3 regions of the Micromonospora sp. DT53 genome follow, and region 2 is predicted to be linked to each of the others. Evidence: riboswitches for the same ligand, from Rfam matches in the RefSeq annotation. Region 2 holds a riboswitch; each other region holds the start of a gene.
What was found. Region 2 has a riboswitch for cobalamin ahead of ACLQ3B_RS11700 (acyl-CoA thioesterase). Riboswitches for the same ligand answer to the same signal wherever they lie in the genome.
Positions count from the first base shown of each region.

Region 1: another riboswitch for cobalamin. It lies ahead of ACLQ3B_RS23370 (CbtB domain-containing protein); the one in region 2 lies ahead of ACLQ3B_RS11700 (acyl-CoA thioesterase).
Region 3: another riboswitch for cobalamin. It lies ahead of ACLQ3B_RS23415 (ribonucleoside-diphosphate reductase subunit alpha); the one in region 2 lies ahead of ACLQ3B_RS11700 (acyl-CoA thioesterase).

Region 1 covers NZ_JBNCKM010000007.1:341,380-346,155, forward strand. Annotated here, with positions in the region: gene ACLQ3B_RS23360 (histidine phosphatase family protein) at 5-592, opposite strand; gene ACLQ3B_RS23365 (CbtA family protein) at 589-1,359, opposite strand; gene ACLQ3B_RS23370 (CbtB domain-containing protein) at 1,350-1,553, opposite strand; cobalamin riboswitch at 1,589-1,733, opposite strand; gene ACLQ3B_RS23375 (amidohydrolase family protein) at 2,002-2,880, shown strand; gene ACLQ3B_RS23380 (ABC transporter permease) at 3,199-4,206, shown strand; gene ACLQ3B_RS23385 (ABC transporter substrate-binding protein) at 4,247-4,776, shown strand, end outside.
Region 2 covers NZ_JBNCKM010000003.1:56,912-61,687, reverse strand. Annotated here, with positions in the region: gene ACLQ3B_RS11715 (GNAT family N-acetyltransferase) at 1-157, shown strand, start outside; gene ACLQ3B_RS11710 (hypothetical protein) at 133-516, opposite strand; gene ACLQ3B_RS11705 (zinc-dependent alcohol dehydrogenase family protein) at 622-1,614, opposite strand; gene ACLQ3B_RS11700 (acyl-CoA thioesterase) at 1,744-2,190, opposite strand; cobalamin riboswitch at 2,387-2,600, opposite strand; gene ACLQ3B_RS11695 (copper resistance CopC family protein) at 2,732-4,776, shown strand, end outside.
Region 3 covers NZ_JBNCKM010000007.1:349,861-354,636, reverse strand. Annotated here, with positions in the region: gene ACLQ3B_RS23420 (ribonucleotide-diphosphate reductase subunit beta) at 1-921, opposite strand, end outside; gene ACLQ3B_RS23415 (ribonucleoside-diphosphate reductase subunit alpha) at 960-3,287, opposite strand; cobalamin riboswitch at 3,480-3,696, opposite strand; gene ACLQ3B_RS23410 (hypothetical protein) at 3,760-3,921, shown strand; gene ACLQ3B_RS23405 (enolase C-terminal domain-like protein) at 3,987-4,776, shown strand, end outside.

The sequences.
Region 1 (4,776 bases), on a different contig from region 2:
CAGCTCAGTGCGGGCCCAGCCGGAGGTGCCAGCGCGTGCCCTGGCTGGTGAGCTGGACGACGGCCAGGGGCTCCACGTCCACCTGTCGGTACGTCGCCGTCGGCAGGCCGAGCGCGTGCACGACCGCGACCCGGATCACCAGCGGGTGGGTGACCGCGACGACGCGTCGACCGGCGCCACGGTGCTCGTCCAGCCAGCGACCGACCCGATCCCGCACGGCAGTGACCGATTCACCGCCGTGCGGCGCGGAGTCCGGGTCGGACAGCCAGTCGCGCAACGCCTGCGGGTGCGTGCCGGCGATCTCCTCGAGCGACAGTCCGGACCAGTCGCCGTAGTCACAGTCGGCCAACGCCGCCTCGATCGTCGGCAGCAGGCCGAGGGCGTCGGCGGTCTGTCGGGCCGCCGCCGCCGGGCTGGACAGGCAGGTGTCGTGCACGCCGAGGGGCCCACGCCGGTCCGGACCCGGGTGGGCCTGGGCGAGGGCGGCACGAAGGCCACCCTCGTCCAGGCCGTCGTCGGTGCCGCCGAAGCGGGCCCGACGCAGAGCGGCGGTACGACCGTGGGCGACCAGCCGGAGGCTGGTGCCGGTCACGTGCTCGGCAGCGCGGTGGCGGACCGGCGACGCCGCTCGTGATGCATCAGGGCCGCGAACAGCAGGCCGATGCCGGTCCAGAGCACGACCTGGGTGCCGAGCGAGGCCAGCCGGAAACTCCACAGCAGGGTCGCCGGGAAGTCCGCCGGCACCTCCTGGAAGGACGGCATCACCACGTACGACACTGCCGCGACCAGCAGGAACCCGCCCACGGCCGCGGCGGCGCGCAGCCATGGCGGCGCCTGGGCCCCGACCGCCCGGTAGCCCAGCGAGCCGGCCCACACGGCCACCAGCCCGAGCACCACCATCAACAGGTAGGTGAGGGTCCGTTGGTTGATGGTGGCCGGGTCGCCGACCGCCGGCGGATTCGCCGGGTACTTCAGGAACGGCACGATCACCGCGCCGAGCAGCGCCGCGCCGGCCAGCAGCAGGCCCGACCGCCCGTCGTCGTCAGCGCGCCGCCGACGCGACAGCAGGACGTACGCCGTGGCCAGCAAGCCACCCATCGCGGCCCCGAACAGGCCGGTGGCCAGGAACAGGCCGCCACGCTGACCCGTGCGGCTGACCAGGGCGTCCTCGTGGTCGTGCGCACCAGCGGCGGGCTCGGCGTGTGCCGCCGCCTCCTCGATGGCGATGGCTGCCTCGACGTGCGGTTCGCCGGCGACGTACGCGAACGCCCCGGCGAGCAGGCCGGCGAGCAGGCCGGCGAGCAGACCGCGGACGAGGACGGCGAGGAACGGGGGAGCGGTGGTGGTGTTCAGTGGCACGGGACGCCCAGCAGGTGCCGGCCGTCGTGCATCAGCTCGTGCAGGTACATCCCGCTGCGCGACACCGCCCCCTGGTCGAAGGCGACGAGGTAGGCCAGCAGGGTGAGCACGGCAACGGTCGCCAGAGCCGTCCACAGGAGACGTGCGCTGCCGACGGGGTGCACCACCGGCTGGCTGGAAGCGGAACTAGACATGAATACACGAACCTCCCCAGGGATGACGCGTCCCCATCGCAAGGCTGCGGACGACCGAGCGTCCTGGCTCGCGGCCCCCAATTGTGGTTGGGAACCGCTCACAGTGGCGCGACCGCGCCGGATTCACACCGGCTTCCCTCGCGTCGCCGCAGATAGTGGGTCGACGGTATCGGTGCCACCTCAGGCGGTCAACCCGGGCGCCGCGCTCGGACGGCGTCCGCCCACCGGAGGGTCAACGAGTCGGACCAGCCGTCGGTGCCGGCGGATTCGTCAGACCAAAAGGCGACCCGGTGGGAATTCGGTCCGGCGCGCGTTCCGCGACGCGGGAACAGCCTGTTACCGCTAACATGGTCAACCTGCCAGATCGACTCTGTGGCTCCGGGTCTACCCGGAGGGGTTCGGTCGGTGGCGGGGCGGGGGTGAACGTGAACACGCCAGGATGGGTCCGATGACGACCGGCGAGGTCGCGCGACGGCCGGGAATCGTCGACGCGCACCATCACCTCTGGGTCCGGGCGCGGCACCCACAGCCCTGGATCGATCCGCACACCATGGCCGCGATCGACGACGACTTCACCCCTGTCGAACTCGCCCCGGCGACCCGGGCCGCCGGGGTCACCCAGACCGTGGTCGTACAGTCGGTCGCCGTTCGGTCGGAGACGCCCGAGCTGCTCGGTATCGCCGCCGACGATCCTCTCGTCGCCGGGGTGGTCGGCTGGGTCGACCTCACCGCCGCCGATGTCGGTCGTCGCCTCGACCGGCTGCGGAAGGCGCGTGGCGGCGAACGGCTGGTCGGGATCCGCCACCTGGTCCAGTCCGAGCCCGACCCGGCCTATCTCGACCGCCCCGACGTGCGGCGGGGCATCGCCGCGGTCGGCGCGGCCGGCCTCGCCTTCGACCTCCTGGTGCGCCACGGTCAGCTGCCGGCGGCCACCCGACTCGTCCGCGACCTGCCCCAGGTGCGGTTCGTCCTCGACCACCTCGGCAAGCCCCCGCTCGGTCGCGCCGATCTCGGTGACTGGCGCCGCGACCTCCGCGCGTTCGCGGCCGAGCCCAACACGACGGCGAAGCTCTCCGGCCTGGTGACCGAAGTGGACGGCGCGTCCTGGACGACGGCCGACCTGCGGCCCGCTGTCGAGCACGCCCTCGACGTGTTCGGGCCGGATCGGCTGATGTTCGGCTCGGACTGGCCGGTGTGCCTGCTCGCCACCTCGTACACCCGCTGGGTCACGGTCCTCGGCGACCTGCTGGACCCGTTGTCCGAGGACGAGCGGGCGGCCATCTGGCGTGAGACCGCCGCCCGGGTGTACCAACTGAGCCCTTTCTGACCCGGCAGCGGGTTCCGAACTGGGGACATAGCATGTTATCGATAACATGCTAGCGACGGCGGCCGATGGCGTTTGGTCAGATGTATGCCTTCGGTGGTGCAGGTAACGATGGCAAAACATGCCCGTAAGACCTTGGCAACATACGTGAATGCGTGGGAAGGTAACGCCTGATCGGGGCAAACATCCGACCTATCTCGAGGGTCGTGCGGCACGTTGCCGCACTGCCATCCGAGCCGGGTCGGTCGCGCACGGACGTTCGGCTCGTCGGCGGGTTCCCGTCGGGTGCCAGCGCCACGCTTGGGGAGGTCAGGTCCGACGATGAGTAGCGCCGAGGCAACCGCCGGCACGCAGCGCGGCGAACTCAGCGACTGGTTCCGGGAACGGGTCTCCCACGCCGTCTCCGAGTTCACGGCCGCGACCGCGTTGGTCGTCCTGTTCATCGCCTTGACCTTCGCGAGTCCGTACTTCCTGACCGCGGACAACCTCTTCAACATCGGGGCCCAGACGGCGGTGATCGCCATCATCGCCACGGCCCAGACGATGGTCATCATCACGAAGGGCATCGACCTGTCGGTGGGGTCGGTCGCCGCGCTCGCCGGCGTGTTGGGCGCGATGGTCGTGCGCGACCTCGGCTTCTCGCTGTGGGCGGCGACGGCCGTCGCGATCGGCGTCGGCGCGCTGGCCGGGCTGTTGAACGGGCTACTGGTGACGGTGGCCCGGATCCCACCGTTCATCGCGACGTTGGGGACGATGTCGGTGGGCCGCGGCCTCGTCTTCATCATCACCGGAGCGGTCGGCGTCTACGGCCTGCCCCGATCCTTCCAACTGCTCGGCAACGGCGAGATCCTCGGCATTCCGTTCGCCGTGGTGATCACCGTCCTGGTCGCCGTCGGGGTCGCCTTCCTGCTCTCCCAGACCCGCTTCGGTCAGCACACCTACGCGATGGGCTCCAACCTGGAGGCGGCCCGCCGCTCCGGCATCCGGGTGGGTCGCCACCTGACCGGGGTGTACGTGCTGGCCGGCGTCCTGGTCGGGCTGGGCGGCATGATCGCCGCGTCCCGGGTCAACTCCGGCCAGCCCAACTATGGGATCTCGCTGGAGCTCGACGTCATCGCCGCCGCGGTCATCGGCGGAGCCAGCCTGTTCGGCGGGCAGGGCCGGATCGTCGGGACCATCATCGGCGCGTTCCTCATCGCCCTGGTCCGCAACGGCGCCGTCCTGCTCGACATCAGCATCCACTACCAGCAGGTGATCGTCGGCGTGATCATCTGGGCCGCCGTCTACTTCGACCAGTACCGCCGCCGGCGGCTGGAATCACGGGGTTGACATGCCATTCCGAGAGTCCGAACGAGGAAGGACACACACCATGGCACACACCACCACCAGCCGGCGGACGCGAGGACCCCTCCTGCGCGCGCAGGCGATCCTGGCGGCGGCCGCGGCGACCGCTCTGCTCAGCGCCTGCGGCGGGGTCGAGGTCCGTGACGGCGGCGACGGCGCGACCAAGGACGCGAGCGGTCCGTTGAAGCTCGCCGTCGTACCCAAGGCGGTCGGGGCCGACTACTGGAACACCGTCAAGGCGGGCGCGGAGTGCGCCGCGCAGCGCGCGGGGAACGTCACCGTCCAGTGGGACGGGGTGACCACCGAGACCGACGTCGAGGGACAGGTCAACCTGATCCAGAACTTCGTCACCAAGAAGGTCGACGGCATCGTCTACGCGGCGACCGACTCCAGCGCGCTGGCGCCGGCGACCGACCAGGCGCTCGCCGCCAACATCCCGGTCGCCATGATCGACTCTGGCACCAGCCCGCAGCCGGCGGCCGTGCCCCTCTTCGCCACCGACAACCGCGCGTCGGCAACCGAGGCGGCGAAGCTGCTCGCCACCGAACTCGGCCC
Region 2 (4,776 bases):
TCGCGTCGTCCTGGGCCTGGATCGCGTCCTCATCCCTTGCCGGGCCGACAACATCGCGTCGGCCCGGACGATCGAACGCAACGGCGGCGTCCTCGAGGGCATCCGCGACACCGAGCACGGTCCAGTGCGGCGCTACTGGATCGCCTTGGAGCGGTGATAGGTCCCGGTTCGGCTTGCCTCCAAGACCTCGGCGCGGCGGGTGAGGTCGGCCGCGATGTCATCCCAATCGGGCCCGTGCAGCCAGAGGTTCTGCGCAGCTTCTCTCAACAGCGCCGGCTCATCGGGACACTGCAGAAGGACCAGACGATAGGCCAGGTTCCGCACCCAGACCGGCAAGAGGCCGTCAACCACGTGTGGGCACAACTCGCGCAGCATGGCGAGAATCGACTCGGCATCAGCGAAGGTGAGTTCCTCAATGAAATGACGCTCGTCGTGATCAGCGCTGCATCGTGGCGGAGTGGGCCGATACTCGTCGCCGTAGAGGCACCGAGCGCGCTCCGTCAAGGTGCTGTGCATGCCACAAACCCTACGACGCCATCATTTCTGACGCTGAGCTGATTGAGGACGCAATGCATCGGTGCCGGCATCTTCGGAGCCCGCCTTGACCTGCGCAACTGCGGCTCAACCTGAGATGTCCACGACGACCTTGCCATCGGCGGTGCCGTCGACGACCAGCCGGTGGGCGTCCATGACCGTGTCGAGCGTGAACGCGCGCGGATCCAGTCGCGGGCGCAACGCACCGGCATCGGCCAGCGTCGCGATCTCGCGCAGGATGTCGCCATGGTGTTCGCGGCCCCGTCCGGTGAGCATCGGCAGCAGAGTGAACACGCCGGAGTAGGTCGCGCCACGGAACGACAGCGGGGCGAGCGAGTGTGAGCCCCAGCCCAGCGCGCTCACGACGTGCCCGTGATAGGTGCGTACCGCTGCGAACGACGCGTCGAGTGTCGCGCCACCGACGTTGTCGACGACGATGTCGAACCCCTCGCCGCCGGTGTGCCTCTCGACGTACTCCTCGACCTTGCTCACGGTGTAGTCGATCGGCACGGCGCCCAGGCTCTCGATCACCCGCATGCTCGCCGGCCTGCCCGTGGCGTACGCCTCGGCGCCGCGCGCCTGGGCGAGTTGCACGCCCACGTACCCGACACCTCCGGCGCCGCCGTGCACCAGCACCTTCTGCCCGGCGCGGACTCCGGCCCGGTCGACCAGCCCCTCCCAGGAGGTGATCGCCGCCAGCGGCAGGGCGGCGGCCTCCCGCATCGAGAGGCTCGTCGGCTTGCGGGCCAGCAGTCGGGCGTCCACCGCGGCGTACTCGGCCAGCGAGCCCTGCAGGTCGCCGACGCCCCCGCACAGCCCGTACACCTCGTCTCCCGGGTCGAACCCGGTCACCTCCGTGCCGATCGCCGCGACGACGCCGGCAAGGTCCAGGCCGAGCACCGCAGGCAGCTCGACACGCGCGTGCGCGGCCTTTCCAGCCTGGATCTTCGTGTCGAGCGGGTTGACCCCGCTGGCGACGATCCGCACCAACACCTGGCCGGGCCCGGGGGTGGGTTGATCGATCTCCTCGACCGTCAGCGGAACGTCGAACGCCCGCAGCACCGCAGCGCGCATAACCATCCACACTCTCCGTGATCGAGGCTTCACCTGGACGCTATCCGACCAGATCGACGGCGGGGCGGGTTCCTCGACGGTGGGGCATCCAGCTCGCCGCCCCACCGGCCAGCGCCGCGCCGGACGGACCACGGGTCAGTCGTCTTCGGCACCGTCGAGCAGCGCGCGCCGCAACGCCAGCCGGTGCTTCCGGCGGATCTCCGCCTCCCGGTACCGTCGCCGGTCCCCGTCGGTCTCCGGTAGCAGCGGCGGCACCGTGCGAGGCTGGCCGTCGTCGTCGATGGCGACCATGACCAGGTGGGCGGTTGCCACGTCGGTGGGCGGGACCGCCCGGTCCCACCGGTCGGCGGTCACCTTGACCGCCACCTCCATCGAGCTGCGGCCGGCCCAGGTGATCCGGGCGTCGACGTGCACGACGTCACCGACCCGCACCGCGCGGAGAAACGCCGTCTCGTCGATGGCGGCGGTCACCGCCGGCCCGTCGGAGTGCCGGGCGGCGACCACACCGGCGACGGAGTCGATGAGGTTGAGGATCCGGCCGCCGTGCACCGTACCCATCAGGTTGGTGTGGTGCTGGTCCATGATCTGCGAAAGGGTCAGGTGCGACGCCGACGGCGCTCGGCCGGCGATCGTGGTGGTGTCGTGCACAGCGGTAGTCCGTCCCTCGGAACCCACACCGCCGGGTCGCGGACACACGCTGACGAGGACCTGGCCGCGCACCACACGCACGGCCCGTCGCCCGCCCAGCCCACCCGCGAGGCCGACGGCAGCGCACACGGTTGTGTACGCGGCGCAGGCAGGTCTTCGGACTCGCGGGCCTGACCGGTCGTGCCGGTCCCCTACTGGCCGTCGCTTCCCGGGCCGCTGGCCCAGTGCTGATGACGGCGGTCGTTCCCACTCACCGCTGCGGGGCAGCCCCGGATTTCCACCGGGTTCCCTCTTGCGACGCCCAGCCGGTCACGACGGGGCGAACCAGCGCCGCCGGCGAGCATAGCTGGCCAGGGAATCTGTCCACCCGGGGCGTCCGGCCGCGGCGGCGGATGACCTCATCGTCAACTTTTGCCATCTGAGGAAGAAGATCGCCGCCTCTTGAAAAAAGTCTCGCGAGGGTGAGGATATCCAGATGCGTCGTCTCCCCCAGACTTGCGGGCGGGTGGTCTCGGGCCTCCTCGCGTTCCTCCTCGCCTCGGCGATCGCCCTCCTCGCGTCCGCCCAACCCGCCGCAGCGCACGGGACCCTCGCCACGTCCACACCGGCGAGCGGCGCCACCGTGCGCGAACCGTTGACGTCGGTGCGGCTCCTCTTCACCGAGAAGGCCGCCGCCAACGCGTTCTTCACGATCACCGCCCCGGGCGGCACCCGTGTCGACAACGGCTGGTCGCAGGGGGAGCCGACGCCACTGGAGAAGCCGGTACGGGAGTACTTCCTGGTCAACGGGAAGTTCGAGCCACGGGAGTACACGACGGGATTCCCCGCGGTGGTGTCCGTCGCCCACCTGCCTGCCAAGGGCCAGTACTCGGTGAGCTACCTGTCGGTCGCCTCGGACGGCGACACCGTGCGGGGCACCCTGACCTTCCGTTACGACGGGCGGGTGACGACGGCGCCGAAGGGGTGGAGCCCGCCGTCGACCCAACCGGACCCGGCGCTGGTGGCCGCCACCGAGCAGCACAACACGTCCGGGCAGGCCTCGGCGGTGCCGACCACCGCGGAGGATCCGACGACCCCGCCGGCTGCGGCTGCCCCGTCGACCGGGTCGACCGAGGAGAGCGGTCCCGGGGCGCTGGCCTGGGCCGGCTGGGCGGCGGCTGTCGCGGCGGTCGGGGCGGTGGCCGGGTTCGTCGTCTGGCGTCGCCGATCCGCCGGCACACCCACCGGCCGGGGCCGTGCCTCGGCGGCGACCACCGGTCGCCGGGGCGGTGGCGCCCGTGCCACGAACAGGGCCGGCACCGGCAAGACCGGCGGCGGCAAGACCGTCGGGGACAAGACCGTCGGGGGCAAGACCGTCGGGGGCAAGACCGTCGGGGACAAGGCTGCCGCTGGCAAGGTCGGCGGAGGCAAGGTCGGCGTCGTTGCGCGTACCGCGAGCGACAAGCGGGGGTCCGCCACCGTGCCGGCGGCGCGCAAGGGCAACACGGTCGTCACGGCCCGCACGGACGTTGCTGTCGATCCGACGCCGACCGACCAGGCGACCAAGGCCCTCGCCAGCACGGACGGCGAGCCGACTGTCGACCCCGGACCACGGCCCGACACGGACCTCGCCGCCGCGACGCCTGGGTCCCGGTTGAACAACACCCACCTGGCGCTGTTCGTCGGTGGTCTGGTGGTGGCCCTGCTGGCCGGATTCGGGTTGGCCCGTATCGGCACGGCAGAAGAGAGTCCGGCGACCGGCAACGCACGACCGGCAGCCGGTGGACCGCCCGCCTCGGGGCAGGTGGGCTCGGCGACCGACGGGCACCAACACCCGGCCGGCACGGGGCCGCACACGCATCGGGGTGACGACGCGACGGGCGCGACGCTGGCGACCGGGACGACGGTCAGCGCCGGTGGGTACACCCTGCAACCGCTGGAGCGGTCCCAACCCTCCGGTGTACGCGCCGACTACCGGTTCCGGATCGTCGGGACCGACCGGCAGCCGGCAACGACCTTCGCGGTCGTCCACGACAAGCCGTTGCACATGATCGTGGTCGGCCGCGACCTGTCCGGCTACCAGCACTTGCACCCGACGATGGCGCCCGACGGCACCTGGAGCGTCCCCCTGACGCTGGCCCGGCCCGGCGGCTACCGCGTCTACGCCGACTTCTCCGTCACCGCGACCAACGGCACGCAGATCCCTCTCGTGCTGGGCGTCGACCACACCGTGCCCGGCGCGCACAACCCGACCGCGCTGCCGCCAGCGGCGGCACAGGCGACGGCTGGTCCGTACGCGGTGTCGATGACCGGCACCCCGACGGTGGGGGTGACGGCGCCGATGCACTTCCAGGTCAGCGCCGACCCGACCGTACCGGCGCAGTTGGAGCGGTACCTGGGCGCGTACGGGCACCTGGTCGTCGTCCGTGAGGGCGACCTCGGCTACGTGCACGTCCACCCCGAGCAGGAGCTGGTCGACGGGACTGTCAAGTTCTGGCTGACCGCCCCGAGCTCGGGCCGGTACCGGGCGTTCTTCGACTT
Region 3 (4,776 bases), on a different contig from region 2:
GGACAGCTCCTGCACGTCCTGCAACTCCATGAAGCCGAACGGGTTGCTCGACCCGTAGTGCGGCGCGATGTCGAGCTGGGCGAGGCGGCGGTCGGCGACGTGCTGGAGGTACTCCCGCATGTCGGCCAACGTCAGACCAGGCACGCCGTGGCCCACCAGGTCCTCGGCGAACTGCACCTCACACTCGACAGCCTCGGCGAGCATTCGGCGGACCTGGTCGGCGAGGTCGTCGTCGAACAGGTCCGGCTCCTCGGCGCGGACGGTGTCGACGACGTCGAACGCGAACGCCATGTGCATGGACTCGTCGCGGAACACCCAGTTGGTGCCCGAGGCGAGGCCGTGCAGCAGACCGCGGGAGCGCAGGAAGTAGACGTACGCGAACGCGCCGTAGAAGAACAACCCCTCGATGCAGGCGGCGAAGCAGATCAGGTTGAGCAGGAACGTCCGCCGGTCCTCCCGGGACCGCAGCTCCCGCAGGTCGTTCAGGGAGTCGATCCAGCGGAAGCAGAACTCGGCCTTGCGACGGATCGAGGGAATGTTCTCGATGGCCGCGAATGCCTCGAAGCGCTCGGTCTCGTCGGGCACGTACGTGTCGAGCAGGTTGAGATAGAACTGGACGTGCACGGCCTCCTCGAACAGCTGCCGGGACAGGTAGAGGCGGCCCTCAGGGCTGTTGACGTGCTGGTAGAGGTTGAGCACCAGGTTGTTCGCGACGATCGTGTCACCGGTGGCGAAGAACGCCACCAGTCGGCTGACCAGGTGCCGTTCGGCCGGTGACAGCTTGTCCAGGTCGGCGAGGTCGGCATGCAGGTCGACCTCCTCGACGGTCCAGGTGTTGCGGATGGCGTCGCGGAACCTGTCGAAGAAGTGCGGGTAGCGCATCGGACGGAGAGTGAGGTCCATCCCGGGGTCGAGCAGCATGTGTGTGGTCCTCGTGTCGGTGGTGGCGTCGGCGGGCGTCACTGGCAGGCCTCGCACGACTCGGGGTTCTCCAGCGAGCAGGCCAGCGCCTCCGCGTCGACGGCGACGGGTGCGAGGGGCGCGACGGCGCTGACGGTGGCCTGCTGGATCCGCGTGGCGGGGCGCGAGCGCAGGTAGTAGGTGGTCTTCAGCCCGGCCTTCCAGGCGTACAGGTACATCGAGGAGAGCTTGCCGATGGTCGGCGCGGCCAGGAACAGGTTCAGCGACTGGGACTGGTCGATGAACGGGGCGCGGGCGGCGGCCAGGTCGATCAGCGCCCGCTGCGGCAGCTCCCACGCGGTGCGGAACAACTCCCGTACGCCGGCCGGCAGCTCGTCGACGTCCTGCACCGACCCCTCCGCCCGCTTGATCGCCGAACGGATCCGCTCGGTCCACAGACCGCGGGCCTTCAGCTCGCGTACCAGAGCGGTGTTGACCTGGAGGAACTCCCCCGACAGGGTCTCGCGCTTGAACAGGTTGGACACCTGCGGCTCGATGCACTCGTAGCACCCGGCGATCGAGGCGATGGTCGCGGTCGGCGCGACCGCCACGAGCAGCGAGTTGCGCAGCCCGTACGCCTCGACCCGCTCCCGCAACGCGTCCCACCGCGCGGCCTGCGTGCCCTGGACACCCCACAGGTCGGGCTGCAGCTGACCCCTCGCGGCCCGGGTCTGCGGGTACGCCGGGTGCGCGCCGAAGTCGCGCGCCAGGTCGGCGGAGGTCTCCAGCGCCGTCAGGTACAACTCCTCGCTGATCCGGGTGGACAGCTCCCGCGCGGCCGGCGAGTCGAACGGCAGCCGCAGCGCGAAGAAGACGTCCTGCAGGCCCATCAGCCCGAGCCCGACCGGCCGCCAGCGGGGGTTGCTCGCCGCCGCCTGCGCGGTCGGGTAGTAGTTGATGTCGATGACCCGGTCGAGGAAGGTCACCGCGGTCCGCACCGTGGCGCGCAGCCGCTCCCAGTCGATGCCGCCGTCGGTGAGGTGGGCGGCGAGGTTCACCGAGCCGAGGTTGCACACGGCGGTCTCGGCGTCACTGGACACCTCGACGATCTCGGTGCAGAGGTTGGACAGGTGCACCACGTTGCCGGGCTCGGCGGTCTGGTTGCAGAGTCGGTTGGCGGCGTCCTTGAAGGTCATCCACCCGTTGCCGGTCTGGGCGAGGGTGCGCATCATCTTCCCGTACAGCTCCCGCGCCGGGATCTGCCGCACGTAGCGGCCCTGCGCCTCGGCCTGCCGGTACGCGGCGTCGAACCGCTCCCCCCACAGGTCGGGCAGCTCGGGCACCTCGTGCGGGTCGAACAGCGACCACGGCTCGTCGGCCTCGACCCGGCGCATGAACTCGTCCGGGATCCAGTTGGCCAGGTTGAGGTTGTGGGTGCGGCGGGCGTCCTCGCCGGTGTTGTCCCGCAGTTGCAGGAACTCCTCGATGTCCGGGTGCCACGGCTCCAGGTAGACGCAGGCCGCGCCCTTGCGCCGGCCGCCCTGGTTGACCGCGGCGACGCTCGCGTCCAGCGTGCGCAGCCACGGCACGATCCCGTTGGACTGCCCGTTCGTGCCCCGGATCAGCGCGCCGCGGGAGCGGACCCGGGAGTACGCGATGCCGATGCCACCGGCGAACTTGGACAGGTTGGCGACCTGGGCGTACCGCTGGTAGATCGAGTCCAGCTCGTCGAGCGGCGAGTCGACCAGGTAGCAGGAGGACATCTGGGTGTGCCGGGTACCGGAGTTGAACAAGGTCGGTGAGCTGGGCAGGTAGGCCAGGCTGGACATCAGCCGGTAGAAGTCGACCGCCTCGTCCGCCGTCCGGGACAGGCCACAGGCCACCCGCAGCAGCCAGTACTGCGGGGTCTCCAGCACCAGTCGGCTGGTGGGGTGGCGCAACAGATAGCGGTCGTACACGGTGCGCAGGCCGAAGTACTCGAACCGGCGGTCGCCGTCGGGGTCGATGGCGTGGTCGAGCGTCGCGGCGTGTGCGGCGACGAACGCGGCGGTGTCGTCACCGATCAGGCCCTCGGCGTGGCCGACCCGGATCGCCGCGCTGAACGAGGTGATGCCCTGTCGACGCACCTCCTTGTCGACGTAGCCGGCCAGCAGCCGCGCGGCGAGGCGCGAGTACTGCGGCTCCTCCCCGATCATCTCGGCCGCGGTCTGGATGGACAGCCGGTCCAGTTCGGCAGTGGTCGCGCCGTCGTAGAGGCCGCTGATGGTGCGGGTGGCCACCCGCATCGGGTCGACGTCGGTCAGGTCGTCGGCCCACCGCTCGACCGCCCGGACGATCTTGTTCACGTCCACGGGTTCGGTGGCGCCGTCGCGCTTGCGAACCTGCATCGGCGACCGCCGCAGGGTCGCGTCGCCGCTGGCCGGGACTACCTCGGTGACTGTCACCACTCGCTCCTCGGAGTTCGAGACCTGGTGGCCCGGACGCGAGGAGACAGACACCGACGGACGCCACGCCAGCGCGGCGTGGGTCAGGTGGCGTCAGCCGTCCCACGCGGCCTCGGACCGCCGCCCACCCGGGTGCGGGTACGCGGCGCGCTGGCAGGTCTTCGGACTCGCGGGCACGACCGGTCTCGCCGGTCTCCTACTGGCCGTCGCTTCCCAGGCCCATTGGTGACCCAGTGCTGATGACGGCTGTCGTTCCCACTCACCGCTGCGGGACAGTCCCGGATTTCCACCGGGTTCCCTGTTGCCTCGACCGCCCCGGATGAGCGGCCGAACCAGCTGCGCTCGACACCATATATAGGGACGCAGCCGTTGTCACACCCCACATGTCGGTCTCGGGCGTGTCGGGACCGGGGCGGTGACCACCGTCACCAACGCGGCCGACCACGCCACGCCGGCCGACGCCAGGCGACGGGGACGGGGCCCCGCGCGCGTGTCGACAATCGACAAAGATGTGATCTATCAAGGCGGCAAACATCATACGTATGCGGGGCCCACGATGATCAACATCGTTGACTAGCCGGAGCAGTCCTTCGTATACTCCCAGTGATCATCTGATCTTTAGCCTAGCTGGGCGAGGAGCGCATGCCGCAGATCACCGCCGTCACCGTCGAAGACGTCCGCTTCCCCACCTCCCTGACCGCTGACGGGTCAGACGCCATGAACAAGGACGGCGACTACTCGGCGGCCTACGTCGTCCTGCACACCGACGGCGTCGACGGCGTGGGTGCGCCACTCGCGGGGCACGGCCTGACCTTCACCATCGGTCGAGGCAACGACATCGTCGCGGCGGCGGCGGTCCACCAGGCACAGCTCCTCGTGGGCCTGGACGTGGCGACGATGGCAGCGGACATGGGCGCGGTCTACCGCCTCCTGACCTCCGACTCCCAGCTGCGGTGGCTCGGCCCGGAAAAGGGTGTCGTCCACCTGTCGCTGGCGGCCGTGCTGAACGCGTCGTGGGACCTGGTCGCCCGGGTCGCCGACAAGCCGCTGTGGCGGCTGCTCGTCGACATGTCCCCCGAGCAACTCGTCGACATCGCGGACCTGCGCTACCTGTCCGACGCGCTGACCCGGGACGAGGCACTGGCCATCCTGCGGGCCAAGGAGGCCACGAAGGCCGCCCGCCTCGCCGAGCTCGACCGAACCGGCTACCCCGCCTACACCACCTCGGCGGGCTGGCTCGGCTACGGCGACGACAAGCTGCGCCGACTGTGCCAGGAGGCGGTGGACACCGGCTACGGCTACGTCAAGCTCAAGGTGGGCGCCAACCTCGACGACGACATCCGCCGATGCGCGATCGCGCGGGAGATCCTCGGGCCGGACCGCAACCTGATGATCGACGCCAACCAGGTGTGGGACGTCGGTCAGGCCATCG